DNA from 2 places in the Paeniglutamicibacter sp. NPDC091659 genome. Region 1 is predicted to be linked to the other one. Evidence: riboswitches for the same ligand, from Rfam matches in the RefSeq annotation. Region 1 holds a riboswitch; the other holds the start of a gene.
The links. A riboswitch is a leader RNA that binds a small molecule or an ion and turns the genes downstream of it on or off. The one in region 1 is predicted to bind thiamine pyrophosphate.
Positions count from the first base shown of each region.

Region 1 (10,401 bases):
CATCCCGAACTCACTGCCCGGCATGAGCTTGTCTCCCTTGCCCAGCGCGGCCCGAACCGTGCCGGAGCCGTCGATGAGAGGATGCATGGACGGATCCCTCAGCAGCTCGAAGACTTCATGGGGTGTTGCGTCGACGAAGCGGCTGCGGGTTTGCAGGAACGGGGATTGGTTCATCCGCCCATGCTATGCGTTGCACCGACCCATCTCCCCGTGTTCCGGTCGTTCTAGTACTTTCGTTCCTCGGCAAACTGCAGCGGCGACAGGCTGGCCCGCCGGCGGACCAGGTCCAGCGCGTGCTCGTCGAGCCGGCGGTCCTCGTCGCTGCGCAGCACCAGTTGCTGGACCTCTGAGGCGTGTCCCGATTCGTCGCGGGTGACGAAGATGCTCATGCATTGGGTCGTGTCGCGCCATTCGGTCCCGCGCGGATCCTTCGCACGGACATGCACGGCGATGTGCATGGAGTGCGGGCCGGTGTGGATCAGCCGGGCCTCGAGCTCGACGACGTCGCCGATGTGGATCGGGCTCAGGAAGTGGATGCCTCCGGAGTAGACGGCCACGGCGTCCTTCCCGCACCAGCTCATGGCGCAGGCCCGGGCCACCTCGTCGATCCAGCGCATGACAATCCCGCCGTGCGCATTCCCGCCCCAGTTCACGTCCGTCGGGGAAGCCAGGAACCTGAAGGTCTCGCGCGGCGTGGTGCCCGCATCCGTGTAGGCCTGGCCGAACATGGCATTGCGGATCTCCGCCCGCCCCGCAATGCGTTCGGCGGCACCGGCGGCCAGCTGCGCCGTTTCGGCGTCGGCCGGCTCGAAGTTCGGAATCTGCTTGGGCTTGCGGTCCTCGTCCATCGCAACAAAAACCAGGATGCAGTCCATGGCCGGGCGGAAGATGCGTTCGCGCACGTCGGCGGCGTCGACGGTAACGACCACCTGCATGCTGCTGCGCCCGGTGTAGACGATCCGGGCCGTGATCTCAATCAGATCGCCGTTTTCGATGGGCCTGGTGAAGTGCACGTTTCCGACGTATGCGGTCACGCAGTACCCGCCGCTGTAGCCGACGGCGCAGGCGTAACCCGCCTTGTCGATCCATTCGAGGACCCGGCCTGCCTGGACCGTGACACCGTCCTCGGAGACATCCGTCGGTGCCGCCAGGAAACGCAGCTTCATTACGTCGTTCATGGGGCAATCCTATCCGCGGGCCGCGCCACGGCGCGGAATGTTGCGTCGCGGGACCGCCCCGGACGGCGGCGCCCGACGGGCCGCACCGCGGGGGGGGTCAGCCGGCCCGCAACCGATCCAGCGCCGCCTTCAACCGGGTGTCCATGTCGTCGGCGACCTCACGAATGCCCGGGTTGCCGCTGATCCGGGCCAGGAGCTGTGCGTCGATGGCTTCTATCGTCGTTTCGGTCGCACCCAGGGCCCTGCGGACCACCACGTTGCAGGGCAGCAGCGCGCCAAGTTCGCGTTCGGTGAGCAGCCCGCGATTGGCCAGATGTGCGTTGAAGGCCCCAAGTATCACGTAGTCCCCGATCCTGTCGGCCGATTCCGGGCTGATCTCGGCGCTCAGGACTGCGCGCATGTCGATCTCGGTGAGCACCCCGAGTCCTTGGCGCCCCAGGGCCTCCTTGGTGCGGGCCACCGCCTCCTCCCACTCCAGTGGAACGGTGATGCTGTGCGTGTATCCCATGGCCGTGGTCCTCTCGCTGGTGCAGTGCGTTGCGCGTCGGCTTGCCGGTGTTGCGGCCCAGCCTAGCCGCGTTCAGGGGCGCTTGTCTGCCCCGGGGAACTTCCACCCCACCTCGTCCAGGGGCTACTTCAGCATCGCGATCATCCGCGCCATCAGGTAGCGGTCGACCAACCCGCATTTTTGCCCCTGCAACAGCCACTGCCCGATCATTTCGATGCCATCCTGGACCCCTGTTGCGGGGATGCCCGTCGGGGACACCTGCCCGCCGGGCGTGAACCTGATGGTTCCCGCCTCGTTGGGATGGATCAACACATGGCAGCCGACCTCGGCCGCGACCTTTGCGGTTGCGGGGTCCCGCTGGAGGTGGTCCATGTGGATGTCCCTGCGGTCGACGCGACTGCCGCGGACATAGCCCAGCTTGTCCGCCTCGAGCCACCGATACTCCCCCGGCTTCCAGTTCTTGGAGTCGATGAAGACCACCCTGTCGCCGTTGACCACGGCATGGTCGATGTCCGCCACCCTGCTGCCCGGAAATCGCAGGCCGTGGAAAATCCGTGTTCCCGGGATGTGCAGCAGCGATTCAAGGGCCAGGGCAGTACGCCTCTCCCCGATCACGCCCTTGGCCGTGTTTTCCTTGCCGAACCGGTTGCCGCCGTTCGACAATGCCCCTCCACCAATCCCGAACACCCTCTTTTTCACAACCCGTCGCGAGGCTGGCCGCGGCAATAGACGGCCGATCAGGACCAAACCCAGCCCACCCATGCAGCATGCCAGGAGGATGCCGGTCGACGGTGTTGCGGCCACCAAGTAGGTCACGAAATTGGCCACCAGGCCCAGCGTCGCGGCCACCATGCCAAGAAGAACCACCATGCGCGGCAGGTCGAATCCGGGCCCGACGCTTTCGCTGTGTTTCAGGCATTCTTCCCACCAGGACGGCTGCACCGCACTTGGCTGCGCAAGCCGTCCCGTAGATGCGGCGGCAAGAGGAACCCCGGACGAAGGAGGCGGGTTGCTTCCTGCAGAGGCCGAAGAGGCAGGGAACAAAGGTTCCGTCGAACTCGACATGGGCACGTCATCGGACACCCTTTCGGGCTGCAGCGGCCCCGACACATGCCGCTGCCCGGGCGCCCGCAGTACATCGGGTTCGGGAATCCGTTGCGGGGCGGCCCCGCGTTCAGCCGGCTCGAGGACTCCTTCGGGTGACGGGTGGGTCAGCAACCAGAAGTCGTAGTCGAAGCGCCGATCGGGGTCCCCGACGATGGACCAGGCGTCCATGATCCGCTCGGTCAGCTCCGCATCGGCGCCATAGCGCCACAGGGCCAGCCGTGCGGCGGCCTCGATTTGGTTGGGGGATGCGGAACGCCCGACCCCAAGGTACTGATAGTGATCCACTGCTTCTCCCCCAGGAAAACGGCCATCAACTCTCCCAGAGTTGCCCATAAGGGGACCGCGCACAAGAGGAACGGGGAGGGGAATATTTCCCCGAAACCTTGCGGAACGGACCGTGCCAGACCCGTTTGGGGTCCTCGCCGATCATCGAACGACCGCCCCGAGGGCGCCCGATAGAACCCGGAAAGGAACTACCGGTCCGCGCCGGGGAAACCAAGCTTCCAGGCATCGATCCCGCCCTCGAGGTGCAGAACGCCGCCGTAGCCGGCAGCGGCGAGGGCTTCCAACGCCTGCCCGGAACGTACACCCGCCTTGCAGTGCAGGATCAGCGGAACGTCCCGAGGAATCCGCCCCAGCGACGTCCCGTCCTTGATGCCTCCCGCCGGCACCAGCACGGATCCTGGGATGCGGGCAATTTCGAATTCCACAGGTTCGCGCACGTCGACCAGGACAAAGTCGTCCTCGCCCGATTCCCTTTTGGCCAGTCTGGTGGCCAGCTCTTCGACGCTGATCACCGTGCCGCTCGCGACAGCCTCGCCGGCCGGCTCGGGGAGCCCGCAGAAGGTTTCGTAGTCGACAAGTCCGGTGATGGGATCCGCTTCCGTGTCCTTGGATATGCGCAGCTCACGCCAGCGGGAGGAAAGCGCATCGAAGACCAGCAACCTGCCCAACAGCGTTTCGCCGACACCGGTGATGAGTTTGACGGCCTCGGTGACCATCATGGCCCCGATGGATGCGCACAGCATCCCGAAGACCCCGCCCTCGGCACAGGACGGGACCGAGCCCGGGGCCGGCGGATCCGGGTACAGGTCCCGGAGGTTGGGTCCGAACTTGTCCCAGAAAACGCTCACCTGACCGTCAAAGCGGAGGATGGAGCCCCAGACGCAGGGTTTGCCCAGCAATGCCGCGGCGTCGTTGACCAGGTACCGCGTGGCGAAGTTGTCGGTTCCGTCCAGGATGACGTCGTAGCCCTCGAAGACTTCCAGCACGTTGGTGGAGTCCAACCGAACCTGGTGAAGCCGTACCTCCACCCCGGGGTTGAGACCTGCAATGGAGTCCCTGGCCGATTCCAGCTTGCTGCGCCCGATATCGCCCACCCCGTGGATCACCTGGCGTTGCAGGTTGCTCAGTTCCACCTGGTCGTCGTCAACGATCCCGAGGGTTCCGACGCCGGCCGCAGCCAGGTACAGCAATGCCGGGGAGCCCAAGCCGCCGGCCCCGATGACCAGCACTTTTGCATTGCGCAGCCGCCGTTGCCCTTCGAGCCCGATCTGTGGAATCAGTGCATGCCGGGAGTACCTTTCGCAGTCTTCCGGGGAGAGCGGAGGCCCCGGCTCAACCAGTGGCGGTAGTTTGAAAATGACATTATTTACAGAGTTGCTTGCCATTGATTCTCGATTTCATTGGTATTTTTGCAGAACGACATCATGATTGTTTACGACGAGAAAAGCGTTAGATAACGTGTGTAAAGGACATGCTTTTCTGGGCATTTTTTGCAAGAAAAGATTATTTATCGTCGTTGTAAAATGCATTTCTACGTCGATCGACGCCGAGAAAAAATCACAGGCGAACGCGACCCTCCATGGCGGAGGAAGCCAAAGCGTGCTCGCGCTTGGGAATGCGTCCGGCGAGGGCGGCCAGCCGGCCGCCGAGAACCGAGTGCTTGAAGGCCTCGGCCATCCGGACCGGGTCTTGGGCTCGGGTCACGGCTGAGGCCAGCAAAACCGCGTCGCACCCCAATTCCATGGCCAATGCAGCATCCGAAGCGGTGCCGATCCCGGCATCGAGAATGACGGGGATTCCCGCCCGCGCCACGATCAATTCGATGTTGTGCGGATTCAGGATGCCCAGTCCCGTGCCGATGGGCGCACCCAGCGGCATGACCGCGGCCACCCCGAGCTGCTCCAGGCGCAGCGCCAGCACCGGGTCGTCGTTGGTGTAGGCAAAAACCTTGAAGCCGCGGTTCACCAGCTGTTCGGTGGCCTCGACCAACTCAACGGCGTCGGGAAGCAGGGTGTGCTCGTCCGCGATGACCTCAAGCTTCACCCAGTCGGTTTCCAGTGCCTCGCGGCCCAGTTCAGCGGTCATGAGCGCCTCGCGGGCGGTGAAGCATCCCGCGGTGTTGGGCAGCACGCGGATGTTGTTCTCGAGCAACAGGCCGAAGAGGTTGTTTCCACCGCTCGTCGCGGCATCGGGGGCGGTGTACCTGCGCATGGCGACCGTGGTGAGTTCGGTGCCCGAGGCGACCAGCGCCGCTCCCAGTCCCTCCAGGCTCGGGGCGCCGCCGGTGCCCATGATCAGGCGGGATCCCAGCGTGACGCCGTCGATGACCAGTGGGTCGGTCTGGGTGAGTACGTTGTTCATGATTCGCTGCTTTCTTCCAGAAAATTGTGTGGCGACAGCGCCGGCCGCCGGGCCAAGGGGAGCGTCAGCCGCCCTGCACTGCGGTGACGATTTCCACCTCGTCGTTGACTTGGAGTCCGGTGGAGGACCACTGGCTGCGCGGGACGATGCCCGCGTTCAGCGCCACGGCGACACCCAGCCTTCCGCCGTCGGCAGGGTGCCCGGTGGGCAGCAGGGTCCGGCCGGTCAGCTCGGCGATCAGTTCGGACAGGGTGCTTCCGGCGACCAGGGGACGGGTGGTGCCGTTGAGGTGGATGGTGGTCATGAAGTCTCCTGAAGGTGAAGGGCAGGTGAGAAACGGTCGGGGCGGAAACGGTCCCAGGCGGGGTCGCTCCTGCCGTGCAACAGCTCGGTGGCGATGTGGGCGGCAATCGGCGTCAGCAGCACGCCGTGCCTGAAGAAACCGGTGGCGAGGATGAGCCCGGGGATGTCCGTTCCGCGGGGATCGGCCACGCGGCCCAGCAGCGGCGCGTTGTCCGGCGTACCCGGTCGGGCCCGGGCGGTGGTTTCCAGCAGTTCGAGCTCGGCCACCGCCGGCAGGAGCACCTGGGCGTCCCGCAGGAGTTGGTGGACGCCCCCGGCACTGACCCCGGCGGATCCGTCCTCCCGCGAGGTCGCGCCGATGACCACGGTTCCGTCGCTGCGCGGGACCACGTACACGGGAAGTCCGCGGACCTGGCCGCGCAACGTGGCGGTGACCAGCGGCCGCAGGTTTTCGGGCACGCGCAGCCGCAGGATGTCACCGTACACGGGCCGCAGCGGAAGGCGCAGGCCCTCCGGCAGTCCGCCGAGGTGTGCGGCGCCAAGCCCGTTGGCCACGACGACTTCCTTGGCATGGACCTCGCGTCCGTCCGCAAGCAGCACCCCGGTGATCCGGGAATGGGTGTTCTCGGGGTCCTCGTGCAGCAGGGCGGCGGCGTTGGCGGCCACCAGGCAACCACCCTGCGTCGCGGCGTCGCCATCCTGGTCAACGGCCAGGCCGTCGAGGATTGCCCGGGCCACCGCGCGGGGATCGACCTGGTGGTCGCGCGGCACCAGGTAGGCCGCGGCAAGGTTCGGGGACAGCAGGGGTTCGAGTGCCCGGGCCTCCCGGAGGCTGAGCCGGCTGACCTCCAGGCCGTGCCGATGCTGCGCCTCGCACAGGTCGGCAAGCGCCTGGCGATCGGCGGGGTCGGCACCCACCACCAGCGTCGGCGTGGTCGAAAAGCAGCTCCCGGCCGGGCCCGTGGGCAGGGTTTCGGCGAAGGCCGGCCAGCGCCCCGCGGAGGCCAGCGTCAGTTCCAGCAGGTCTTCTTCCTGGTGGTGCAGCTCGCTGACCGGCGCCAGCATGCCGGCCGCGGCAAAGGTCGCGCCGGTTCCGGGGACGGGGTCGATGAGCACCACGCGGTGGCCGGCACGCCGTGCCTCCCACGCGATGCCGAGGCCCACGATTCCGCCGCCGACAACGGCAAGATCGGTGGTGATGTGGTCGGACAGGGTGCACGACATGAAGGCTCCTTCCCTACGCCGGCATGATCCGGATCAGGTTCCACGCCTTCCGCGTCGGAAGGCGTCTGTCGGTCGGCGCTCAAGGCGCCCTCTCAGCCAGCATCACTGGCTCCCGCGGTACGAAACCCAGTGTAGGGGATACGAGCCGGCCCACGCCGAACATGACGCCATGCCGTTCCGGTGGATCGGGAGGTACCCGCCCGGTCACCGTGGCACCGCGGGCAGGCGCCCGGACAGTCAGTCCCCCGGCGCGGGGGAGGTTGCCACGAGGTGGTCGCTGATCGCGCCGAACATCGCTTCCGCGGCCGGCCCCTCGAACGGGTCCACCGGCAGCGCGGTGGAGGAGAGCTTCACCCCGACCACGCCGCTTGCGCGGTTGATGTAGATCATCTGGCCGTGGATGCCCAGGCAGAAGGCCGCGTCCCGGTCCCCGGAGGGGAACCAGAACTGGCTCCGGTACATGCCGCCGGGCATGTCTTCCTCGTGGTCTCCCGCGGCGAAGGCCTCCCGGGAGTCAGCTCCCCCGGCGAAGATGTCATCCGCCCAGGCCCGGTCCACCACGCGTTGCCCGGTCAGCGACAACCCGCCGTCCCTGACCATCGCCCCGAACCTGGCCAGGTCGCCCAGCGTGGCGCAGATGCCGGCGTCGAACACCCCGGTGCCGTCTGCGTCCTGGACGAGGTAGGCGTCGTTTTCGGCGCCGATCCGTGACCAGAGCAGCTCCGAGGCCAAGTCCGCGAACGGCTTGCCGCCGGCCTCCTCGCAGAGCCAGCCAAGCACGTCGGTTTCGCAGCTGCGGTAGGCGAAGCTGCCGCCGTGTTCCCGCTCGCGCTGCAGGCTCCGCAGGAAATCCTTGAGCGTCTCGGGGGCTCCCTGAATCGGCGGCGCCCAGCCGATCGCCCGGTCGAGTTGCCGTACCTCCGACGCGGGGTCGAGGTATTCCTCGGAGAACCTGACGCCGCTGCGCATGTCCAGCAGGTCCCTCACGGTGGCGCCCTCGTACCCGGTGCCGCGCAGCCCTGGGATGCAGTGCTCGATTCCCGTGGCGACGTCGATGGCGCCGGAGCCGGCCAGGGAGCCGACGACGCAGGACACCAGGGACTTGCTCACCGACATCAGCAGATGGCGGGTGCCTGCACCCATCTCCCCGAAGTACTCCTCGGTGACCAGCCGGTCCCCGTGCAGCACCGCCCACGCGTCGGTGCGGGTCTCCGCCAGGATCTCGGCGACGCTCAGGCTGACGCCGCCGGGCAGCGGCACCTCAAGGGTCCTGAGGTCCCGCGGATGCCTGGCGAGTTCCGCCGCCGGGCCGGCGGCGCCGATGGTTGCGCTCGGGAAAAGCTCGTCCATGTGCTGGAACGACCAGCGCAGGTGCTCGGGTTCCTGCCATTGCGCGGCGGTGGGACGGTGCTGCTCGGTGGTCTCGGTCATGGGTTTCTCTCCTGTCGGGGGGGGCTGGCTCGGATTCGGGGCCGTACGGCGCTAGCCGGCCAGGCCGGACGCGGCGAGTTCCGCGTCGTAGGCGCCCTGCCCTGCCACCACGGTGCGCAGCACGCGCGCGGTGAGCAGCACGTCGTTGCCCTCGGTGAAGGGGTCCGCGTCGATGACCACGAAGTCCGCGGCGTACCCGGCGGCCAGGCGTCCGTGGGTGGCGCCGTCGCCCACGGATTCCGCGGAGTCGCGGGTGGCGTGGATGAGCGCGCTGGCCAGCGGCAGGGCCAGGTCCGGCTCGACGGCGCCGCGGGCGGGATCCAGCGCCGAACGACGGGTCGTGGCCACGTACAGGTTCGGCAGCGCCGCGTGGGGCGCCGTCGGTGCGTCGGAGGAGAACGCCAGCAGGGCGCCGGCAGCCTCGTACTCAGGCCAGGCGAAGCCGCGTTCGGTGCGCTCGTCCCCGAGCATCGCGTCCCAGTTCTCGCGCACCGCCGAGTCGGTGTGCACCGGCTGCATGGACGCGGTGACCCCGAGCTCCGCCATGCGTTCGGCGGTGCCGGGTGCGGCGTACTCAAGGTGTTCGATCCGGTGCCGGCGGGCCCGCGGTCCGTTGAGGTTGATGGCGTGTTCGATCGCGTCGAGGGCGATGGTGCTGGCCGCGTCGCCGATGGCGTGCACGGCGACCTGAAGCCCCGCGGCGTCCGCCGCGGCGAGAACCGGCTTGAGATGCTCCAGCGGCCAGATCGGCCCCTCGTTGCTGCCGTCGAAGTACGGTTCGTGCATGGCTGCGGTGCATGCGTCGATCACCCCGTCTGACACGAACTTCACGCCGACCACCCGGAATCCCGGGCCGAAGTCGCGGGCCGCCAGTTCGGCCGCGCGCCGCACCTGGGCGATGTTCGCCGCCTCGTTCCCGGTGTTTCCAACAAGCCAGTGCGCCGCCAACCGCAGCGGCAGCCGGCCGCCGCGGCGTTCAAGGGCACGTTCGATCGTGGCCAGGCCGATCTCGTCGAAGGCCATGTCCACGGCGCCGGTGACCCCGGCGGCGAGGTATGCGTCGATGGCCCTGTCGATGGCGAGGTCACGGTCCGCGTCGCTTGTCACGGAGGCCAGATATGGCCACACAATCTGTTCGACGGTGGTTTCCAGCAGCAGGCCCGTGGCATCCCCGTTCGAGTCGCGCACGATCCGCCCTCCGATCGGGTCCGGGGTGTCGCGGGTGATCCCCAGCTCGGCAAGCGCCGCGCTGTTGACCCAGCAGGAGTGGTAGTCGTTGCTGTCCAGGTACACCGGAACCCCGCCGAGCACCTCGTCGAGCATGGCGGCCGTTGGCCGGCCCTCGGGAACCGAATCGAAGAGCCAACCGCGACCAAGCACGCGGGCGTCTTCGGGTGCCGCAGCCCGCGCGGCAGCGAGCCGGGACTGGATCTCCTCCAGGGTGCGGGCGCAGGTGAGTTCGACCTTGGCCAGGGCCTCGCCGGTCATCAGCAGGTGGGTGTGCGAGTCGATGAAGCCGGGAACCACCAGGTTGCCGTCGAGGTCGACCTGTTCGGCGTCCGGGCCGGCGACGGCCAGGGCCTCGGTTGCGGTTCCCGCGAAGGTGATCTTTTCGTTTTCGACGACCAGGGCCTCGGCCCAGGACGCGGCCGGGTCGGTGTCGGCGGTGAAGATGCGGGCATTGGTGTAGAGCGTGGTGGTCATGCGGGGGTTCTCCTGGGTATTGAAGGTTTCGTGAAGGGCTGGCATTGCCGGCTGGGCCGGCTGCCTACTTGGCCAGGACATCCGGTGTCTCCACCAGGGCCGATGCGGACGGGGCGCGGTACAGGCGGGTGGCGAACACTGCGACGGCAACCGTCGGGACGGCCAGCAGCATGCTCGAGACGCCAAGGAAAATGGTGAAGCCGTGGCTGCCGAGCCATGCCAGCAAGGCGGCGCCGATGATCGGGGTCAGGCTGGAACCGACAAGGTAGACGGCAAGCAACGGGCCGGACCAGCGGCCGT
Region 1 covers NZ_JBIVTO010000001.1:136,015-146,415, reverse strand. Annotated here, with positions in the region: gene ACIQLF_RS00670 (SRPBCC family protein) at 1-174, opposite strand, end outside; gene ACIQLF_RS00665 (acyl-CoA thioesterase) at 225-1,178, opposite strand; gene ACIQLF_RS00660 (DUF302 domain-containing protein) at 1,276-1,686, opposite strand; gene ACIQLF_RS00655 (NERD domain-containing protein) at 1,810-3,078, opposite strand; gene moeB (molybdopterin-synthase adenylyltransferase MoeB) at 3,267-4,463, opposite strand; gene ACIQLF_RS00645 (thiazole synthase) at 4,636-5,439, opposite strand; gene thiS (sulfur carrier protein ThiS) at 5,504-5,743, opposite strand; gene thiO (glycine oxidase ThiO) at 5,740-6,966, opposite strand; TPP riboswitch at 6,960-7,091, opposite strand; gene ACIQLF_RS00630 (serine hydrolase domain-containing protein) at 7,204-8,397, opposite strand; gene ACIQLF_RS00625 (amidohydrolase) at 8,449-10,101, opposite strand; gene ACIQLF_RS00620 (MFS transporter) at 10,166-10,401, opposite strand, start outside.

Region 2 (4,477 bases), 110 kb from region 1:
GCTGGGTTCCGGCACACGCTCCTGAAGCCGCCCGCGGTGCAGCGTGAGTTCCTCCTCCAGGCAGCCGCTGGCGTTCGCCGCCCAGAACCGCTGGTCCTCGGTGGCCGGTGCCAGCTCGGAGGCCCGGGACATGACCCGCGCATAGGTGCGCAGGTACAGGGAGTCCTGCCCCAGGTAGTCCTCGAAGTCGGCACGCTCCAGCGTTCCGTCCTTCAGCCCGCGGATGAAGGCGAGGTCGTCGATTCCCCCGCGGATGGATTCGATCGCTTCCCACCACAGCCACATGGAGTCGTCGGCGGTGGCCAGCGGTTCGCCGGCCCAGAACGAACCCAGGTGGTTGATCGGGCCGTTCCCGCTGCCGACCCGCAGCTGGTCGGCCCCGGCGATCGCGGCGGTCAGCCAGCACTTGGACGCGATGAGCGACTCGACCCAGTCGCCGGTCCGCGCGTAGTGCGTGGCCAGGGCCGAGGAGAAGGAACACCCGGTGCCGTGGGTGTTCCGGGTGTCAAGGCGTGGGGAGACGACCTCGTGCAGCACCCCGTCGGCGTCGATGAGCGCATCGGGGCAGTCGGACCCGGCCAGGTGGCCGCCTTTGGCCAGCACCAGCACCGAATAGGTCGCGGCGACCTGCCGAGCCTGGGAAATGACCTCTTCCCAGGTCGTTGCGACCTCCGCGCGGGCGATGACGGCCAGCTCGGGGATGTTCGGGGTCAGCACGTCGGCGTGTTCCATGAGCCGGCGCAGGGCGTCCTCGGCGTCGGCGTCGAGCAGCCTGTCGCCGCTGGTGGCGATCATGACAGGGTCAAGGACCACCGGAACCGGGGCAGACAGGCGCGTTGCGGCCAGCCAGTCGGTGAGCGTGTCGATGATCCCGACGTTTGCCAGCATGCCGATCTTGATGGCGTCGATGGCCACGTCGTCGGACACGGCAAGCAGCTGTTCGCCCAGGAATTGCGCCGGCGGCACATGGACGGCCCGCACCCCGTGCGTGTTTTGGGCGGTGAGCGCGCTGATGACGGCCATCCCGTAGCCGCCGCAGGCGCCAATCGACTTCAGGTCGGCCTGGATGCCGGCGCCGCCGGAGGGGTCGGAACCGGCAATGGACAGGATGTTCTTGATGTCTTGCGTGAGGTCTTCGCTCATCGGGATGCCCCTGCCCAGGCGGCTTCCCACGTTGTGAGCAGTTCGGCGCTGGCCGCCTGCGGGTCCTCCGCCGAGCAGATGGCGCGGACCACGGCCATGCCGGCGGCCCCGCCGTCGACGATGCCGTCGATGTCGACCAATCCGAGGCCGCCGATGGCCACGCACGGCAGCGTGCTTTGGCCGACCGCGCGGGCCAGGCCCGCATGGCCGAGTGGTTCGGGATGGTCCTTCTTGGTGGGGGTCGCGTGGACCGCCCCGACGCCCAGGTAGTCGATGGTTCCGGGGAAGCGGGCGTTGAGCTCGCTGGCTGCGGCGATTTGCGCGTCCTTTGAGGCGCTCAGGCCCAGCACCGCATCGGGGCCGATCAGCGCACGGACCAGTTCGGCGGGGATGTCGGACTGGCCGATGTGTACGCCCTGCACGCTGGCACCCGAAGCTCGGGCGGCCAGGTACACGTCGACGCGGTCGTTGACCAGCAGGTCGGCCCGTCCCTCTGTGTGCACGGAGGACTTGCGGACCACCTCCAGGAATTCGGCCGCAGGCATGTCCTTGCAACGCAGCTGGACCGTCTTGACGCCGCCGGCGACAGCCGCGGCAATGATTTCGTCCAGCGGCCGGCCGGCGGTCGAGGCCGAATCGGCAACCAGGTAAACGCTGAGATCCCGCATCAGGAAAGCACCGCCTTTTCCATCAGTTCCTGCGGGCCGACCAGGGCCAACGCATCGAGGAAGTTCACCGCGAAGGAGCCGGGCCCGTTGCTGAGCAGTTCCGCGCGCTCGGCGGCTGCCGAGTAGAACGCGTGCGCCGCGACCGTCGCGACCAGCGCGTCGTCGTGGACGGCAACGAATGCGGCACAGATGGCACCGAGGGCGCAGCCGCCACCGGTCACGCGCGTCAGCAGGCTGCTGCCGCCGTGCACCAGCACGGTCCGGGCGCCGTCGGTCACCAGGTCCCGTGGACCGGAAACCGCGACCACGGCTCCGGTGCGCAGGGCCAGGGAGCGGGCGTGGGAGGCTGCGGATTCCACCGAGTCCGTCGACTCGACCCCGCGGCCGCCGGTGCCGGACTCCGCCAGCACCATGATTTCGGAGGCGTTGCCGCGGATGACGGTCGGGTTCAGCCCGCGCAGCTCGAAGGCCAGCTCGGTGCGGACCCGCAGGGCCCCCACGGCCACCGGGTCCAGCACCCACGGCGTGCCCGCGGCGTTGGCGGCGGCGACGGCCTCAAGGGCTCCGGCGCGCTGTTCGGCGTAGGGGGTTCCCAGATTGACGAGGGTTCCGGAGGCGATCGCGGCAAAGTCGCCGGCCTCCCCGGGCAGGTCGGCCATGGCCGGCGAGGCGCCGGCGGCCAGCAGCACATTGGCCGTGAAATTGGTGACCACAGTGTTGGTGATGCACTGGATCAGGGGGGTGGAGGCGCGCAGGGCCGACACGCAGTCGGCCAGCTCGCCGGGGCTTACAACAAATGAAGGCGCAATGGATTCCATTAGCAACATCCCTCCGCTAGTACGAACTAGATCAGGTGCGACGGGTCTTATCTCAGTTGGTGCGCATGCGCGCCAACACCCCGTGTCACTAAGCGCGAGCCTACCCCACGGTCGGGCCCTCGGTGCAACTACATTTCCTCCGCCGGCGTTTCGGGTCAGGCCCGCCGGGCGCGGCAGGCTGTCGGAGCAGGCGGCCGCGCCGTAGGCTCTGGGTATGGGCATTTTTCCTTACACTTCCGAACCCGTGGCTCCCCTGGAGAGCGCGGCGTCGAACGAGCTTGAGCTACCCCGTGTCGTCGCGGAGAATCCGGCAAGGATCGTCGAGATCGTCGACGCCATGCACGACGTGGTGGCCACGCGCCTGGCGCACCCGAGGCGCTTCAGGGCATCGCAGCTCAAGGCCCTGGAACGCATGCTGGATGCGCACCAGCAGGACTTCATCGATGCGCTGGCCGACGACCTGGGCAAGGGCGCGGTCGAGGCGAAGCTGACCGAAATCGACATGGTGCGCGCCGAGATCGACCACGCCCAGCTGCACCTTTCGGAGTGGATGGAATCCAAGGCGGTGAAGATCCCGCTGGCGCTGCACCCCGCGGCGGCCAAGATCGAGCCGCAGCCGCTCGGCGTGGTGCTCATCATCGGCGCCTGGAACTACCCGCTGCAGCTCATGCTGGCCCCGCTGGTTGCCGCCATCGCCGCGGGCAACGTGGCGGTGCTCAAGCCCTCGGAGCTGGCCCCCGCCACGTCGATCGCGCTGGGGAAGCTGATCCCGCAGTTCCTGGACCAGCGTGCCTACGCGGTGGTCCAGGGCGGCGCCGGCACCAGCAAGGTCCTTCTGGAGCAGCAGTTCGACCACATCTTCTACACCGGCGGGGAAAAGGTCGGGCGGATCGTGGCCCGTGCCGCGGCCGAACACCTGACGCCCGTCACCCTTGAACTGGGCGGCAAGTCCCCGGCCGTGGTGATGGACGGATCCCACGCGGCCGTCGCCCGTCGCCTGGCCTACGGCAAGTTCATGAACGCGGGCCAGACCTGCGTGGCGCCCGACTACGTGCTGGCCGTCGGGAATGCGGCCGAGACCCTGGAAAAGCAGCTGGCCAAGGCCATCACCGGGTTCTACGGAAAGTCCCCGTTGGAGAGCCGCGACTACGGGCGGATCGTCAACCGGGCGCACTTCAACAGGCTCGTCTCCTACCTGGAGCAGGGGGAAGTGGTGATCGGCGGCGGATACGACGAGGCGACGCTGAAGATCGAACCCACGGTGATGATCAACGTCGATCCGGATTCCCCGCTCATGCAGGAGGAAATCTTCGGGCCGATCCTGCCGATCATGAAGGTCGAGAGCTTCGACGCTGCGGTGCGCTTCATCAACTCGCGCCCCAACCCGCTGGCCGCCTACCTGTTCAGCGAGAACCCGCGCCTGCAGTCGTCCTTCGGCGACCAGGTGCGTGCCGGGGCGATCGTGCACAACGCCCCGAACCTGCACCTTGCGGTGCCGTCGCTTCCCTTCGGCGGGGTCGGGGCCTCCGGCATGGGTTCCTACCACGGCCGCCACGGCTTCGAGCGGCTCTCGCAGATGCGCCCGGTCATGGTCAAGACCGCGGTGGTCGACACGCTCAAGGCGATCTACCCGCCGTACACCTGGGCGAAGAGCAAGATCATCGACAGGCTGCTCTAGCCCAACCAGAAGCAGCCCAACCAAAAACAGGCGCACCAAAAAACCGGCGGCCGGCGGGAATCCATGTCGATTCCCGCCGGCCGTTTAGCGGTTTCTAGCCGAGCACCGAATCAACGATCGTCTTGGCCTCGGCCTGCACCCGGGCCAAGTGTTCGTCGCCGAGGAAGGAC
Region 2 covers NZ_JBIVTO010000001.1:31,393-35,869, reverse strand. Annotated here, with positions in the region: gene thiD (bifunctional hydroxymethylpyrimidine kinase/phosphomethylpyrimidine kinase) at 1-1,143, opposite strand, end outside; gene thiE (thiamine phosphate synthase) at 1,140-1,811, opposite strand; gene thiM (hydroxyethylthiazole kinase) at 1,811-2,629, opposite strand; TPP riboswitch at 2,621-2,722, opposite strand; gene ACIQLF_RS00170 (aldehyde dehydrogenase family protein) at 2,844-4,307, shown strand; gene pgm (phosphoglucomutase (alpha-D-glucose-1,6-bisphosphate-dependent)) at 4,402-4,477, opposite strand, start outside.
Region 2: linked by a shared signal. The riboswitch ahead of thiM (hydroxyethylthiazole kinase) and the one ahead of thiO (glycine oxidase ThiO) in region 1 are both predicted to bind thiamine pyrophosphate.